DNA from 2 places in the Rossellomorea sp. GCM10028870 genome. Region 2 is predicted to be linked to the other one. Evidence: riboswitches for the same ligand, from Rfam matches in the RefSeq annotation. Region 2 holds a riboswitch; the other holds the start of a gene.
What was found. Region 2 has a riboswitch for FMN ahead of ribD (bifunctional diaminohydroxyphosphoribosylaminopyrimidine deaminase/5-amino-6-(5-phosphoribosylamino)uracil reductase RibD). Riboswitches for the same ligand answer to the same signal wherever they lie in the genome.
Positions count from the first base shown of each region.

Region 1: linked by a shared signal. The riboswitch ahead of ACFQWC_RS03250 (ECF transporter S component) and the one ahead of ribD (bifunctional diaminohydroxyphosphoribosylaminopyrimidine deaminase/5-amino-6-(5-phosphoribosylamino)uracil reductase RibD) in region 2 are both predicted to bind FMN.

Region 1 covers NZ_JBHTGN010000001.1:633,862-638,718, reverse strand. Annotated here, with positions in the region: gene ACFQWC_RS03265 (RecQ family ATP-dependent DNA helicase) at 1-463, opposite strand, end outside; gene ACFQWC_RS03260 (YpbB family protein) at 441-1,511, opposite strand; gene ACFQWC_RS03255 (ferredoxin) at 1,735-1,983, shown strand; gene ACFQWC_RS03250 (ECF transporter S component) at 2,091-2,660, opposite strand; FMN riboswitch at 2,816-2,949, opposite strand; gene ACFQWC_RS03245 (peptidoglycan DD-metalloendopeptidase family protein) at 3,062-3,976, opposite strand; gene ACFQWC_RS03240 (hypothetical protein) at 4,611-4,857, opposite strand, start outside.
Region 2 covers NZ_JBHTGN010000001.1:821,981-826,837, reverse strand. Annotated here, with positions in the region: gene ribH (6,7-dimethyl-8-ribityllumazine synthase) at 1-276, opposite strand, end outside; gene ACFQWC_RS04320 (bifunctional 3,4-dihydroxy-2-butanone-4-phosphate synthase/GTP cyclohydrolase II) at 289-1,482, opposite strand; gene ribE (riboflavin synthase) at 1,499-2,155, opposite strand; gene ribD (bifunctional diaminohydroxyphosphoribosylaminopyrimidine deaminase/5-amino-6-(5-phosphoribosylamino)uracil reductase RibD) at 2,181-3,248, opposite strand; FMN riboswitch at 3,442-3,585, opposite strand; gene ACFQWC_RS04305 (four-helix bundle copper-binding protein) at 3,775-4,095, opposite strand; gene ACFQWC_RS04300 (hypothetical protein) at 4,152-4,847, opposite strand.

The DNA of each region.
Region 1 (4,857 bases), 190 kb from region 2:
CCAGCTTCAAGTAATCCGGCCTGAAATCAGGACCCCATTGCGAAATACAATGAGCTTCATCCGTGACGAACAGGGATATATCTAATCTTTGAAGGGATGAGATGATACCGGGATTCATGACCATTTCTGGTGATATGAAGATGAACTTGTATAGATGTAATTGCTCAAGAGCCGCTTTTCTCTCCATATAGGGTAAAAATGAATTAAGTGCGATCACCCTTTTTTCTCCCATTATTTTCATCTGTTCCACTTGATCCTGCATTAATGACAGAAGAGGAGAAACGATTAACACTTGTCCCCTCATTAGATATCCGGGCAATTGATAGCACAGAGACTTACCGGTTCCTGTAGGGAGCATCGCCACCGTATCTCGTCTATCCAGGACGGATTGAATGATTTCCTTCTGTCCTTTTCTAAAAGAAGAATAGCCAAATCTCTTTTTAAGCTCTTGTTGCAACTTCACGGTTCTCACCTGCCTTTGCGATCGCTACCCGAATTTGAAAATAAGATAAATGAGGAAGCTTTTCTTTAATCGGTTTCAGCCTTTTGGTTTTCGCGTCTTTCATCACCATCAATACATTCTGATATTCTTCTTGAGAAATAAACGGCTCAATGGTAAATTCTTTCTGTGTTAAAATTAATTCGATCACGTGATCTTCAATGGTGTTTATTTTTAAATCACGTATACGTGAGATCTCTTCGATTGTATGCCCTTTTTGATACAACTCATATGTTTTACTTGTAGAAATTGTCAGGTTTTGCTGTTGATCACTTTTTAAGCCGATGGAATATAGTATAGGGTAAGTTGAACATTCCTTTTCTAATTCTGATAACATACCGTGTACTAAATTAAGAAATTTAAAACGGAATTCTTCTTGATGCATATTTAATTTCTCCGAAACCTGCAGTTCTGTCCATCCATAATCCTTGTATCCAGTTAAGCGGAAAACAAGGATGTTGGGATCCAAGGTTTGGGATAGCCTGGTTAACAGGCTGTGCAGCTCCTTATATAGAGCGGAAGATAAATTATCGATATTAGGGTTCGCTTTTAGGCAGCCCTTCACCCAATCTTGAACATTTTTGTTGCGTTGCACAGGAAAATAGAGCGTTTCCTGCTGTTTCCCGTTCGAAAGAACTTGAACAAGGAGGCTTAATCTTTTCCAAAACAGAACCGTTTGATCACCGTAAACGAGTCCATTCATATTTGATGGAAATGAGTCACCTTGAAAATCATTTTTGACAGAAATCATACCATCAGTGGTCACAGTCGCTTTCCCACTTTCGTCGACAATGACATACCCCACTTTCTCTAATTCCTTTACCTTCTGATTAAAGTACGCTCGTTTAAGCTTAGGTAAAGAAAGGAAAAACGGCTGCAAATAAAAGATATGGGCATCCTGGATCGACTGGGAGGATTTTTTTCCTTTTAAGATATGAAAAACAGAGTAAATTGAACGCTCTCCATTTATTTGCAAGAGACAATATAAAATCACATAATTAAGATAGGTCAATTCTCTACTCCTTAACATGTAGGTTATTGTCAAATATTGTACCATGAATTTGTTGTTTAACCATGTTTTGTTTTTCATATATAGGATAAAAATAAAAAGAAACCACCTAACTATTGAAAAGTTATACAATCCTCTATAAAATAAACATTAAGTGATTTTTCACAAACTTACATTGTGTATAATGATGAATTATATAGAATTATTTACTCGGGAGGTTTTTTCTTTGCCAAAATATACGATCGTTGACAAGGATACATGCATTGCATGTGGAGCGTGCGGGGCTGCTGCTCCAGATATTTACGACTATGATGATGAAGGTATTGCATTTGTAACATTAGACGATAACCAAGGAACGGTTGAAGTTCCTGACGTATTGGAAGATGATATGATTGATGCATTTGAAGGTTGTCCTACTGATTCCATTAAAGTAGCTGACGAACCTTTTGATGGAGACGCACTTAAGTTTGAATAGTAATCACAAAAGCTAAGGAGAAATTCTCCTTAGCTTTTTCTTTTTACATTGAAAATATTAGAAAAACCCCTCAATTGTGATTGAGGGGTTTACGATTTATATTAGCTCTATGCCGCTTTGTTCAGGGCTACCTGTCTTGATAACCAGCCTTGAAGGCGGACAAATAGTAAGATGAAGACCGTTGTTACTAAAATTCCTTTTAAAATGTTGAATGGGACAATTCCTGTAATGATTATTTCAGCTGGAAGCTCAAAATTCATAAAGTATTTATAAGCAGGCAGGAACACAAAATAATTAAGAATCCCCATGCTAATACTCATGACCACAGTACCTGTGATGAGACCAATCAACAGTCCTTTTTTAGATTGAAAGCGTGAATAAATATAATATGTCGGTAGAATTAAAAGTACTCCCGCCATAAAATTGGCTACATGACCAATTGGGACGCCGGTATCGCTTCCTGTCATAATGTAGTCAATTACATTTTTAAATAATTCAACTAATATCCCTGCCAGAGGACCTAATGTCACAGTTGCAATTAACGCAGGAACGTCACTAAAATCTACCATTAAAAACTTTGGAAATGGTGGAATCGGGAAGTTAAACAACATCAACACATAGGATATGGCACTTAACATACCAACCGTTACAAACATGCGCGTATTCATTTTTCTCATAAAACCTCTCTCCTTTAGGAGATTCATCTCATATCGAAGATAGCTCAAGCCAAAGGTAGCATTAAAAAACCCCTAGATACGTATATCTAGGAGAATGATAAGGCATACCCGAATAAACGTCTAGCTTCCCTTTTTCTAAACGTTTTGGCATAAACCCTCATCTTCTCCCATCCAGACTATACTGTCGGCTTTGGAATCGCACCAAATCCTGCCCCAAAAGGCTCGCGGGCTTAGAAACAAATGTTTCATCACCGCCGGTAGGGAATTTCACCCTGCCCCGAAGACGAATCTTTATTTTTTTATACATTCTCATTATACATAAGGATGGGGATTATGTGAAGGAAAAAGTTCGAATTCGAAATAAATTTGATTAACCTGATTCTATAAAGTTTACACATCTATTATTGCAGCTTTAAAACTTGCTGCGGATAGATAGGCGTCTTAAGATCCAATCCGTTCCAAGCCACCAATTCATTCACATCAATTCCTTGTGCGACTGAAATGGAGTATAAGGTGTCTCCTTGTTTCACTACATACCTACTCCCTGCTGATTGAGGGATGTCTAAAGACTGGTTAACCACCAAATTGGTGTCATTTAACTCATTGGCACTCTTAATATCCTCCACAGATATATTGTATTGCTGAGAAATCCCCCAGAGGGTCTCCCCTTTATGTACGATATGACTTACCTGTTTTTCATTAGATTGAACTTCTTCTGCAGAGCTTACACCATGGGTGCTTTCAGGTGTTCCGGAAACATCCACTGCCTGAAAAGGATCTTTCTCCTGAGCAAACACAAGCTGCCCAACCTGACCTTGTCCAAATACCATATAGGGATCGATTGCATTCTCCTTATCGATCGTCCATTTCCCCCTATGCACTTCAAAATGCAAGTGGGCTCCTGTCGACCTGCCTGTGTTTCCTAAACTTCCAAGCTGTTCACCTTGACCCACCTCTTGATTTTCTTCTACAAACCGGTTTTCAAGATGAGCATAAACGGTTTCGTATCCGTTATCGTGCCTAATAAATACTACATGGCCGTAGCTTGCAGAAAGATAGGATTTAGTGACTTTACCTTTAGCTACTGAATAAACAGGAGAACCGATATCTCCTCCTATGTCCATACCTTTATGTGTACCTGACCTTGTCCCATACGAGTCGGTTATCACCCCTTCAACTGGAAATGTCCAGGATACCGTTTCTTCCGCGATCTCATTCGTCTCTGCTTTCGCTATCTTTCCAGTAAAGAACATAAAGCTCACACACAACGCTAACAGAAATACGATTAATAACCTTCTAACATAATCCAAAACCATGCTTGTCCTCCTTACCCATTTGACGCAATACCTTTATTTCTTCCCGACTGAAGCGACACTACCGCTACCTTTTCACGCATTAAACCATTCTTGCCTTCTCACCTTCATTTCATGCACTCCCCACTATATGTACATGCCCCCTTCAATATTCATAACAGAATGAGATAATTTTCCTTTGAGTAGTTTGTCTAAGTTTGAGATAAATATACACGGAAATGCGGAGCCGACTGATCAGGCCCGACAAGCACTTTGGGAAAATGGCAAAAGGCGTACTTTGCCTTATGCCATTTTTCCAAAGTGACCTCGAGGGACTAGGAGGCGCAGCTAGACATCCCAAAAGCGGAGGCGGCTTGGTCAGCCCCGACAAGCATAAGATGAATTGGCCTGGAAGGCGTCCTTTGCCTTCTTGGCCAATTTAGCATATGACCTCGAGGGGCTGGCCGCCGGAGCTGGATGACACAAATGCGGAGGCGGCTTGGTCAGAGGCGACAAGCATAAGTCGAACATGCCGAAAAGGCGTCCTTTGCCTTTTTGGCATGTTTGACTTATGACCTCGAGCCTCTAGTCGCCGGAGTTACACATAAAAAAAGACCAGAAACGGATTACTTCCCCGCTTCCAGTCTTTCCATCACATCTAATTTTCTAAGCTTTTCTTATTCGGGCTGATCGGTGTCTCAATTGGTTCGTTGAACTCGAATCCATTCCAGCTTTCCTGCTTAATATTTTCAAATAGAACCCTTTCATAACCGGAGCTTTTGCTTGTCAGCAATAAACCTTCTATCATCTCCAGAGCTGTGTCCTTATCTAAGGTTTCAATATCCAATTCATTTAAGAAGTTAATGGTTAAATAGTCATCTGAATCTGAAACACTAATATTGATG
Region 2 (4,857 bases):
GTATTCAAAATGAGCGGTTGCTCCGCGGATGACCGTTCCAAGTGTAACAACGGCATCATATTTCCCTGAACGAGCAAGTTTTTTGGCTATCATAGGAATTTCAAATGCACCTGGAACCCAAGTGACAGAAACATTTCCTTCTTCAACTCCGTGGCGCTTTAATGCATCTTCCGCCCCACCCAGAAGCTTTGATGTGATGAACTCATTGAAACGTGAAACGACAATGGCAACCCTTAACCCTGATCCGACTAAATTACCTTCATAAATTGTTTTCATTGTATATTCCTCCTAAAATTTAAGTAAATGTCCCAGCTTAGCATGCTTTGTTTTTAAATACTTTTCATTTTCGAATTTCGCCGGCATTTGAATCGGCACTCGATCTGTGATTTCTAATCCGTACCCGTTGATTCCGGCAATTTTTCTAGGATTATTGGTCAGTAGACGCATCTTTGTTATGCCTAAATCTCTCAGTATCTGTGCTCCGATTCCATATTCCCTCAAGTCATCACCAAAGCCCAGTTTTTGATTAGCTTCAACGGTGTCATAGCCTTCTTCCTGTAGCTTATAGGCCTTCAATTTGTTGATTAAACCAATCCCACGGCCTTCTTGTCTCATATAAAGCAGTACACCTTTTCCATGCTCTTCAATCTGGGTAAGTGCTGTGGCAAGCTGCGGTCCACAATCACAGCGATTGGAACCGAATACATCACCTGTCAGGCATTCTGAGTGAACGCGAACGAGTACATCTTCACCCTCGGTCAACTCTCCTTTCACAAGTGCGATATGTTCTTTTCCTGTAAGGTTTTCTGTGTAAGCAACTGCCTTGAAGTTTCCGAATTCGGTTGGAAGTTCAATTTCCACTTCTCTCGTCACAAGCTTTTCTTTTTTACGTCTGTACCTGATCAGATCTTCAATAGAGATGATTTTAAGATCCCATCTATCAGCCAGTTTCATTAATTCAGGTACTCTTGCCATCGTGCCGTCTTCATTCATGATTTCACAAATGACGCCTGATGGTTGTGCACCTGACAGAACAGCCAAATCGATGGCGGCTTCTGTGTGTCCTGCCCGTTTTAGTACTCCGCCTTTTTTGGCGACAAGGGGAAATACGTGACCGGGTCTTTTAAAGTCCTCTGGCATTGAGACCGGGTTCAATAATTCCTGTATGGTGGTCGATCTCTCAAATGCACTAATTCCAGTAGTAGCTGATTTATGATCGACAGAAATGGTAAATGCCGTTCCATGAGGATCCGTATTAGACATCGTCATCGGTGCAAGCTTTAGTTTTTGTGCAATCTCTTCTGTTATAGGGGCACAAATTAAGCCTCTTCCTTCTTTAGCCATAAAATTAATGACTTCAGGAGTGGCTTTATCCGCCAGGGCAATAAAGTCTCCCTCATTCTCACGGTTTTCGTCATCAACAACGATGACGACTTTACCTGCTTGTAAATCTTCCAGAGCTTCTTCAATCTTATTAAACATGGGGCAACCCCTCCTATTAGTCAGCGAAACCATTTTGAGTTAAAAAATCATAGCTGATGCCGCTTGAAGTACTCTTAGTTTGTTCCTTTGCTTCATAGAAACGATGAAAATATTTCGCCATTACGTCACATTCAATGTTGACACGGTCCCCTACTTTCTTTTCACCAAGAACCGTGTCACCTCTGGTTTGTGGGATCAACGAAATCGTAATGGTATTATTTTTCACATCAAACACCGTAAGGGAAGTGCCGTCTATTGCGACAGAGCCCTTCATGATAAATAAATGGCTCTGATTTTCCGGAATGGAAATGTCCATATACCAGGCATTTTCAACCTTCTCTACTCTAACAATCGTCCCTACTCCATCGACATGCCCATTAACGAAATGCCCTCCGAAACGACCGTTTGCAGCCATCGCCCTCTCCAGGTTGACTTTAGAACCATGGGAAAGGTTTCGCAGCGTTGTACCTTCAAAGGTTTCAGGCATCACATCCACTTGAAATTGCCTGGAGGTGAATGAAGTAACGGTTAAACAGACACCATTCACACTGATGCTATCTCCAATATGAACGTCTTCCAGAACGCGGCCCGCTGTTATCGTGAGTTCCATGGATGAGGAGGATTTTTTCATGCGTTCAATTGACCCGATTTCTTCAATGATTCCAGTAAACATCCCTTTCTCCTCCTTTCAATAAAGGTTAAATCTTAGGCATAGCAACAATTTTAATGTCCTTTCCTACTCGTTCAAGGCTCTTAATCTCCATTTCAAGACCTTCTGCAATGGTCGGGAAACCTTCCCCTCCAAAACTGGTGAAGGCAGAGCTTCCGCCTACAAGCTTGGGAGACATATACATAACCAATTCCTGAAAGGCTTTTTCCTTTAAAAAGGAGGAGTGAATAGTAGATCCACCTTCTACATAGAGGGATCCGATATTCCGGGCACCCAGTTCTTTTAACACTGTGTGAATGTCTATCCTTTCCTCTGAAAGGGTGATGATTTCACAGCCTGATTCCATATAGGGCTTCTTCTGTTCTTCGTTGACAGTACTGCCCGTGAAGATGAGCGTCCTGCTTTCTGAGTCTTCCACTACATGGGAGTGGAGAGGTGTTCGTAAAAAGGTATCTAATATTATTCGAATGGGGTTTTTTCCACCTTGGGGCAAACGGGTGGTAAGGTGTGGGTTGTCCTGAATAACGGTATTGACTCCTACTAATATCGCGTCATGCCGGTGACGATCATAGTGGACATCTGTGCGTGAAGCTTCTGAGGTGATCCATTTGCTATCTCCTGAAGCTGAAGCTGTTTTCCCGTCTAATGTAACAGCTGTCTTAAGGGTTATATAAGGCGTGCCGTATTGAATGAAATGGAAGAAGTGCTTATTTAGTTCGATGGCTTCTTCTTCAAGCTCTCCAACCAGTACTTCTATGCCTTCATCTCTCAATTGTTGAATTCCCCTTCCCGCGACAAGGGGATTTGGATCTGTACTTGCAATATGGACCCGCCTCACTCCGCTTGAAATCAGAAGCTCTGAACAGGGAGGTGTTTTCCCGTAATGAGAACATGGTTCCAGCGTAACATATACGTCACTTCCCTTCGCCTTGTCTCCTGCCATCTTTATGGCATGAACCTCTGCGTGACCTTCTCCTGCTTTTAGGTGCGCACCCATCCCAACGACTTCTCCATTTTTCACCACAACCGCTCCAACGGCAGGATTTGGTGATGTTTGACCTTGTGTGGTCTTTGCCATAGAGAGGGCAAGCTTCATATATTGTGAATCGTTCAAACGTTTTACCTCCCTTCTCGTTTCACTATTATTCTAAAATAAATAAACCCCAAGTAAGTTTTTACTTGGGGGAAGTTGGCATGACTGAATAAAGTATTCACATGATTTCTTTTTTTCGGAAACATAATCCCCATAAAAAAGGTAGACTTCTCGCGCCTGCATCAAGTAAATACTGCCGTTCCTTCTCCCATCCAGACTATCACTGTCGGCTTTGGAATTTCACCAAATCCACCGTCTAATTTTCATTAGCCGGGTCACGGACTAAGAGCATGCGCTCATCACCGCCGGTAGGGAATTTCACCCTGCCCCGAAGGAAACCTATTCGATTATCATTATTCTATCATAGTTTCCTAAATGAAATCATGTAAGGAGCTCTAAAAACTTATTTTTGTATTTATTTTTTGAATATATATTAGAAACATCTCTCTATTTCTGCCTGCGAGCACTAAGAAAATGCTACAAAAATAAAAAAGAATGCCTCTATTAAATAGAAGCATCTCTACATTTATTATGCTAATAGCTTCCTGCATTCTTCCGCACATTCAAAACAGGCTTTAGCGCAGTCCTTACAATGTTGCTGATCATAAGAATTGCATTCTGTTCCGCACGCATCACAGATTTCTGCACAGACGACCAGAATTTGTTGAACAAACTTACTGCTTCGCTGCATGGCATTAATAGTATACGAACATATATCTGCGCATTCCCGGTCCAGCTCTATGCACATCATCATCGCTTTTTCTTCCTTAAGGGATGCATGATAGCATACATTACATGCTTCCAGACATCGTTGCAAAGCCGTTAAACATGGTTTGTAATCGGCATTCATCATCTCACCTCCACGAACATTCCTATTTAGCATTCCCATCTGGGGAAAAAGGATTACTATGTGGTAAGAAAATAATCGCTGTCTACATACCATAGGAAAATAAGAAGCCAATCAAGTTCTTCGCTATATGCTTCATAAAATGAAATATAGCTATGGTGATAGTCGAATAGCTGTTGGACACTTTGAGGAAGATATCCTTTTTGTAAAGACAAATAATTTTTTTTATTATAATTCAATATCCATCGTTTGTTTCCTTTATAAATGATAATTGTGTCACCCTCGTCACTTCGCCATTCGATAGCTGTAGAGCTCTGATATTTCAAGTGAAAAATCTTTCGGGCTCCTCGCTGATCAATTTTCAAGGTTCTGCTCCATTGAAAAATTGCCATCGGGTGTTTATTTTGCCGGTGAAACATGTAATGTTTTGGATTGTTGATCAAGGACATTCTTTGAATAAAGTATTCTGACCATCCATTCGTTTTTAAGTAATATGAACCCTCTTTCGTTTGAACCCCGATTAATGCATGCTGGGAAACAGGGATTTTCTCATAAAATAGTCGGTTCGCTTTCTTTAGTTCCTTCTTCATACTAAAGCTGAGATATAGATTTGAAAACGCAGGTATAAAGATTAACAGGGGGAAATAATATAATTGTTGAGTCACCATCAGCATTCCTACACCTATAAGAAAATACATGATACTGCGATAAAGCAACGTATATTGTTCATTTTTGTAGATTTGATAGAGGTTCATGAAATGCTCG